One region of the Psychrobacillus sp. FSL K6-2836 genome, then DNA from elsewhere that is predicted to be linked to it. Evidence: predicted binding sites of a transcription regulator. Region 1 holds the regulator's gene; each other region holds the start of a gene.

Evidence for each region. The regulator LexA, encoded in region 1, represses DNA repair genes until DNA is damaged. The targets are predictions, from matches to a motif close to CGAACATATGTTCG.
Region 2: a site for LexA is predicted at 978-991, ahead of recA (recombinase RecA). Genes of this name have one in related genera too.
Region 3: a site for LexA is predicted at 889-902, ahead of uvrB (excinuclease ABC subunit UvrB). Genes of this name have one in related genera too.

The regions. Positions count from the first base shown of each region.
Region 1 is NZ_JBBOOM010000001.1:380,079-382,360, forward strand. Features, by position in the region: gene MKY37_RS01935 (YneB family resolvase-like protein) at 1-220, opposite strand, end outside; gene yneA (cell division suppressor protein YneA) at 217-534, opposite strand; gene lexA (transcriptional repressor LexA) at 709-1,329, shown strand; gene MKY37_RS01950 (peptidoglycan DD-metalloendopeptidase family protein) at 1,513-2,088, opposite strand.
Region 2 is NZ_JBBOOM010000001.1:575,638-577,919, reverse strand. Features, by position in the region: gene MKY37_RS02875 (competence/damage-inducible protein A) at 1-898, shown strand, start outside; gene recA (recombinase RecA) at 1,078-2,148, shown strand.
Region 3 is NZ_JBBOOM010000001.1:3,378,143-3,380,424, forward strand. Features, by position in the region: gene MKY37_RS16255 (competence protein ComK) at 1-377, opposite strand, end outside; gene MKY37_RS16260 (IDEAL domain-containing protein) at 556-792, shown strand; gene uvrB (excinuclease ABC subunit UvrB) at 968-2,282, shown strand, end outside.

The DNA of each region.
Region 1 (2,282 bases):
GAACAAATACAGCTTTAATTTCATTTTCTTTTATGTAGTCAAGTAAATCTAATAAGCCTTCCCGTTCTATATCATACCCACTATGCTGATCTATAAATACTTTCTCTACTTCATAATTATGTAGTGTTGCAAATTCTAACAGCTCTTCTTCCTGTCTTTGTAATGATGTTTCTTGGGATTCTTTTTCAGTACTCACTCGACAATATATAACTGATTTCATTTTGTATCGCCCGCTATCTCCGTTTCATGATTGAAATGGTAACTTTTTTCAGCTGCTGGAATTTTAAGCACTTCCCCAGCTTTAATCTGTCCATCTTGTAAATTATTCATAGCCATTACTTTATTGATCCAGACATTTTTATCTTCATCCACACCATACTCATGTGCTAACTCCCATAAAGAATCGCCTTGTTCTATATTAATGTGAAGACTTTCATCTGTCGAAAAAGAATTCGAAATTATTATAAACATTATAAAAGCGATATTGCACGCTACAAATAATGATAGAAAATAGTTTTCTTTTATCCAGGTCATAAAAAATACCCCCTAATAGAATGTGCGTTCGTAATTCGTAACTTAATAATAATGCGAACATTTGTTTTTGTCAACAATAATTAGAACCTATGTTTGCATTATTTTTGGTCGCCTGTTATACTATTTATAAGATAGAAAAGGATAGAGATTAATTACTCTAAAAGAGGTGAGCATATGAAAAAAGCATCTAAAAGACAGGAAGACATCCTAGCTTTTATAAAAGAAGAAGTTCGAAAAAAAGGATATCCGCCGTCTGTTCGAGAAATAGGCGAAGCTGTGGGCTTGGCATCCAGCTCAACTGTTCATGGACATTTAGCCCGACTGGAAAGTAAAGGACTAATAAGAAGAGACCCAACCAAACCACGTGCCATTGAGATTCTTGATGGATTAGGAAGTATTGCCGAAAAACAAAATGTGGTACATGTACCACTTGTAGGTAAAGTTACTGCGGGTATTCCAATTACAGCAATTGAAAATATTGAAGAGTTTTTCCCACTTCCAGAAACTTTCGGAACTGCTGATGATAATTTATTTATGTTGGAAATTATGGGTAATAGTATGATTGAGGCAGGTATATTGAATGGCGACTATGTCGTTGTAAAACAACAGCAATCGGCAAATAATGGCGATATTGTCGTTGCAATGACAGAAGAGGATGAAGCAACCGTTAAACGATTCTTTAAGGAAAAGTCTTACTTCCGTTTACAACCTGAGAATTCATCCATGGAACCTATCATCGTAAATTCTGTTAGCATTCTCGGAAAAGTCGTTGGCGTTTATCGCAATATTCAATAGATATGCAGACTTGACAAAATAGATATTTATACGTAAGATTACGAAGAGCCGATATCATATTTCAACGAAAAGTGGACATTTTCGTTGAAATCATCGAAAAACCCCTTTACCTTTATGGTTGAGGGGTTTTATTTTTTTAAAAATTGTAGTTATTAACATATTTATTTTATCTCTTAGAAGTTTTTATTTCTTCTTTAAAGCTGCTAAAGTTTTTGGTCCTACTATTCCATCAACTATTAAGCTATTGTTTTTTTGAAAATCTTTAATTGCTGCAATAGTTAATGGTCCCTCTATCCCATCAATCACCAGTTTATAACCTACTGTATTTAAAAGCTTCTGTACTTCTGATACACTTATTTCACTTATATAATATAATGGATTCACTGCATTCGGCTGACCAGCCTCATACGATGGTTTGTGAATTTCAAAATGTAAGTGTATTCCTGTACTATTGCCTGTAGTACCTTTAATACCAATTTGTTCTCCTTGTTTAACACTTTGTCCAACTTTAACGGAAATAGATTTTAAATGTGCATATAAGGTTTCATACTTTTTACCATTCAATGTGTGGGCAATCGTTATAGTATTTCCATACCCTCCTATAACTTTTGCTCTCGTCACGACACCACTTGCGGCTGCTTTTATAGCCGGACTCCCATCACTTCCTATATCTACACCTTTATGCACTTTAATCGCATTATTCTTTCGAGTTTCCCCAAAACGCGATGTAATTTTTCCTTCGCTTGGTCTGATAAACATAGTTTTACCTCCCTTCTCTTTTAAGTAGAGATTTAATCCCTCGTATTAGTTAATGCTCGCATGACTATGAACAATTAGCCTTTTGACATAATACTTATCAAATAAATTAGAGCAGAAGGTTCAAACTGCGAAAATATGGGTATTAATATTTATAATAAGATATAGGTTAAAATAATTATATAAATTTCATGTCA
Region 2 (2,282 bases), 200 kb from region 1:
TTTAGAAGGGTGCACCGTCCTTGAGAATAAACATGGAATGGCGCCGGGAATGTTACTTTCTACTGAAAGTCATTCATATATACTACTTCCCGGACCTCCAAAAGAGATGGAGCCTATGTTCCAATTCGAAGCGAAGCCATTGTTACCTAAGCTCCTTTTGGATGAAAATGTTATTATGTCCCATGTTATCCGGTTCTATGGGATAGGAGAAGCGGAATTGGAAACAGAAGTTCAGGATCTGCTAGACAACCAAACGAATCCAACGCTTGCGCCACTTGCCTCTGATGGTGAGGTTACACTACGATTAACGGCAAAAAGTAATTCGGAAGAGGAAGCTTGGAAAAAAATTGAAACATTACAAGCTGAAATCCTCAACCGTGTTGGCAAATTTGTTTATGGCTATAATAATGACTCTTTACCATCAAAGCTGAGAGAAATTCTTATTGAAAATGACCTCACTATTTCAGCAGCAGAGAGCATGACGGCAGGACTATTTCAATCGGAGCTTGCTGCAGTACCGGGAATGGGAGAAGCTTTGGTAGGTGGGATGATTACCTATACAGAAGATGTGAAGATTAAGCAATTAGGTGTTAATGCTGATATTATCGAGAAGTATAGCGTAGTTTCTAGTCAATGTGCAGAGCAAATGGCGCTTCGAGTAAAAGAAATATTTCAGACCGATATAGGAGTAGGTATTACTGGAGCAGCTGGTCCAGATGGTCATGGGGGCCAACCTGCAGGTACAATTTGGATTGGTATTGCAATAGGTGATACCAAGTCTGTAACATATAAACTTAATCTATCAGGTTTACGAAACACGAATAGAATTAGAGCAGTGAAGTTTACGATCCATTATTTGATACGTTTACTACGAGAACAAAAAATTGCAGGAATTTAATTTTGATTCAAAAAAACGGCCCAAAATTTAATTTTGAGTCGTTTTTCACTCTCAAAATAAAAAAGACGCAAAAAATAAACGAATGAACGTTCGCTTTTTTCTTGTAAATTTCTCAAAGACCGAGTATAGTAAGAATAGAAATAAAAAACATCATCATTTCTTTTGAGGAGGAAATATAATTGGCTAATAACGATCGCAAAGCAGCATTAGATATGGCGTTAAAACAAATAGAGAAACAATTTGGTAAAGGTTCTGTTATGAAATTAGGAGAAAAAACAAATCTTGAAATTTCAACTTCTTCTAGTGGTTCTTTAGCATTGGATGCTGCACTAGGGATAGGCGGATATCCAAGAGGACGTATTATTGAAATATATGGTCCAGAGAGTTCAGGTAAAACAACCGTTGCTCTACACGCCATTGCAGAAATACAAAAAACTGGTGGTCAAGCAGCATTTATCGATGCTGAGCATGCATTAGATCCAGTTTATGCGCAAAAACTTGGTGTAAATATTGATGAATTACTTTTATCTCAACCAGATACAGGGGAGCAAGCGCTTGAAATAGCGGAAGCACTTGTACGTAGTGGAGCAATTGAAATTTTAGTAATTGACTCGGTAGCAGCTTTAGTACCTAAAGCTGAAATTGAAGGAGAGATGGGAGATTCACATATGGGTCTTCAAGCTCGACTAATGTCTCAAGCATTACGTAAACTTTCAGGTGTTATTAGTAAGTCAAACACAATCGCCATTTTCATCAACCAAGTTCGTGAAAAAATTGGAGTAATGTTCGGAAATCCGGAAACTACAACAGGTGGTCGTGCGCTTAAATTCTATAGTTCTGTCCGTTTAGAAGTAAGACGTGCAGAAGCGATCAAACAAGGCACCGATATTATGGGGAACAAAACGAAGATTAAAGTTGTAAAGAACAAAGTAGCTCCACCATTTAAAACGGCAGAAGTAGATATTATGTATGGTGAAGGGATTTCTCAAGAAGGAGAAGTAGTTGACATAGGATCAGAGTTTGACATTATTCAAAAAAGTGGTTCTTGGTATGCGTACAATGAAGAGCGCATAGGTCAAGGTAGAGAAAATGCAAAACAATACTTAAAAGAAAATCCTTCTATTAAAGCAGAAATTACAGGGAAAATCCGTGAATCACTTGGAATGGCAGCAAGTGCCTTAACGATCGGCGGTCATGAGATCGAAGAGGAAGAAGACGAAGAATTTGAATTATTATTAGATGAAAAATAAAATCCAAAAAGTCTCTCAATTATTTGAGAGACTTTTTTTTGAAAGTATGTATTTTCCTACTAACATGATGGTTCATCTGTCTAACCGGAGTCGCCACCTTTTACTACAATGAATGAAGATAGTAGTGCCCAACT
Region 3 (2,282 bases), 3.0 Mb from region 1:
GTTAAAACGACCACACAACCATCTTCGGAAGGATAAAATGATTCTATTGCCCTAAAAGAGAACCACACATTCAAATCTGATTTAGGAGAGAGTATTGGTATCAATATACACGGATTTCCGAAGTCATGAGCTATAAGAATCGGTAGCTTCAAATAATTTCCAATCGCATCCCTCGATAATCGAACAGTGTGCTGGAAAGAAGAGCCATAGAAAGAACAAGAGTGACGAACAATATCAAAAGGCTTTTTACCTATTATATTTGACTCACCTGAAAAGTTAGTCACTTTTGTAAATATCGTATTATTCACTACAATAGGTTGAAGTACAGCGGTTTCAAATGAAATAAAAAAAGATTGTTCTTCTACTTTATTCGACATAAAAATCCACTCCTTTGTATTATGCACCTCAATTATAGTTAATTTTGGAAAAAAATCAAGTATATATAATGAATCTTTAAAATATTCACATTTTACTATGTAGTTGTAATTTTCTTAAAATGATTGCAAGTATCTCTTTGCTTTTATATAATAGAAAAAAGACATCGGGGTGATGGAGATGGACAAACAATATTCATATGCAGATTTCTTGAAAGCAATGGGTCAAACGGGGAAAGAAAGTTCTGCCGAAAATTTGTTAAACGAAATATATCTTGATATGTTTTTGAACATTATCCACCGGGAACAAAGTAGTAAACGTCTCTTAGTATTGATAGACGAGGCACTAGATCAGAAAGATATGGCGGCATTTATGGAGTATACAAATGCACTTCATCAACTAAACTGTCCAAAATAACCAACCAATGATTAAAAAAATCACTTCTAAATGGAGTGATTTTTTTATGTGGATAATTCAAAGTCACTGGTATCAGTGGCTTTTTGTACTATATAAAAAACGTATGTTCGTTTTAGTAGGAATCAAAAAAAGAGTGTGTTAAACTGAAATTATTCAAAAAATGGGAGGCTTTTGTATGGAACAAATTTTTGATTTACAAGCTCCGTATGAGCCAGCGGGAGATCAAATAGAAGCAATAAAAGAACTAGTAGAAGGCGTTAATGAAGGAAAAAGATATCAAACCTTACTTGGTGCAACAGGTACAGGTAAAACATATACGATTTCAAACGTGATTCAGCAAACAAACAAACCGACGCTAGTAATGGCACATAACAAAACACTTGCTGGACAATTATATAGCGAGTTTAAAGAATTCTTCCCAAATAATGCTGTGGAGTATTTCGTTAGTTATTATGATTATTTTCAACCGGAAGCATACGTTCCACAAACCGATACATTTATAGAAAAGGATTCAAGTATCAACGAGGAAATAGACAAGTTACGACATTCTGCTACATCCTCTTTATTCGAAAGAAAAGACGTCATTATTATCGCTTCAGTATCCTGTATCTATGGGTTAGGGAATCCAGAAGAATACAAAGAGATGGTCGTATCACTAAGAACGGGAATGGAAATTGAACGGAATCAGCTATTAAGAAAACTCGTTGACATTCAATATGAACGAAACGATTTGAACTTCGTACGTGGAAAGTTCCGTGTTCGTGGTGATGTAGTAGAAATTTTTCCTGCTTCACGTGATGAAAAATGTCTGCGAGTAGAATTTTTCGGAGATGAAATTGATCGTATTCGTGAGGTTAATGCACTTACTGGAGAAATTTTAGGTGAACGTGATCATGTCGCTATATTTCCAGCTTCCCACTTCGTTACTCGTGAGGAAAAGTTGAAAATAGCCTTAGCAAATATTGAAAAAGAATTAGAAGAGCAGCTTGCCTATTTAAGAAGTGAGGATAAATTATTAGAAGCTCAACGTTTGGAGCAACGTACGAGATATGATTTAGAAATGATGGAAGAGATGGGCTTTTGTTCAGGGATCGAAAACTACTCTCGTCATTTAACATTAAGAGAAGCTGGAGCAGTCCCTTATACATTACTGGATTATTTTCCGGAGGACTTTTTACTCGTAGTGGATGAAAGTCACGTTTCATTACCTCAAGTAAGAGGGATGTATAATGGTGACCAAGCTAGAAAATCAGTGCTTGTAAATTATGGTTTCCGATTGCCCTCAGCACTAGATAATCGCCCTCTAACATTCAATGAGTATGAAAAACATATAAACCAAGCTATATTTGTTTCAGCAACACCTGGTCCTTATGAGCTAGAGCATACACCTGAAATGGTGGAGCAAATTATTCGTCCAACTGGTCTATTGGATCCAGTCATTACAGTGAAACCAATTGAAGGACAAATAGATGATTTGATCAATGAAATAC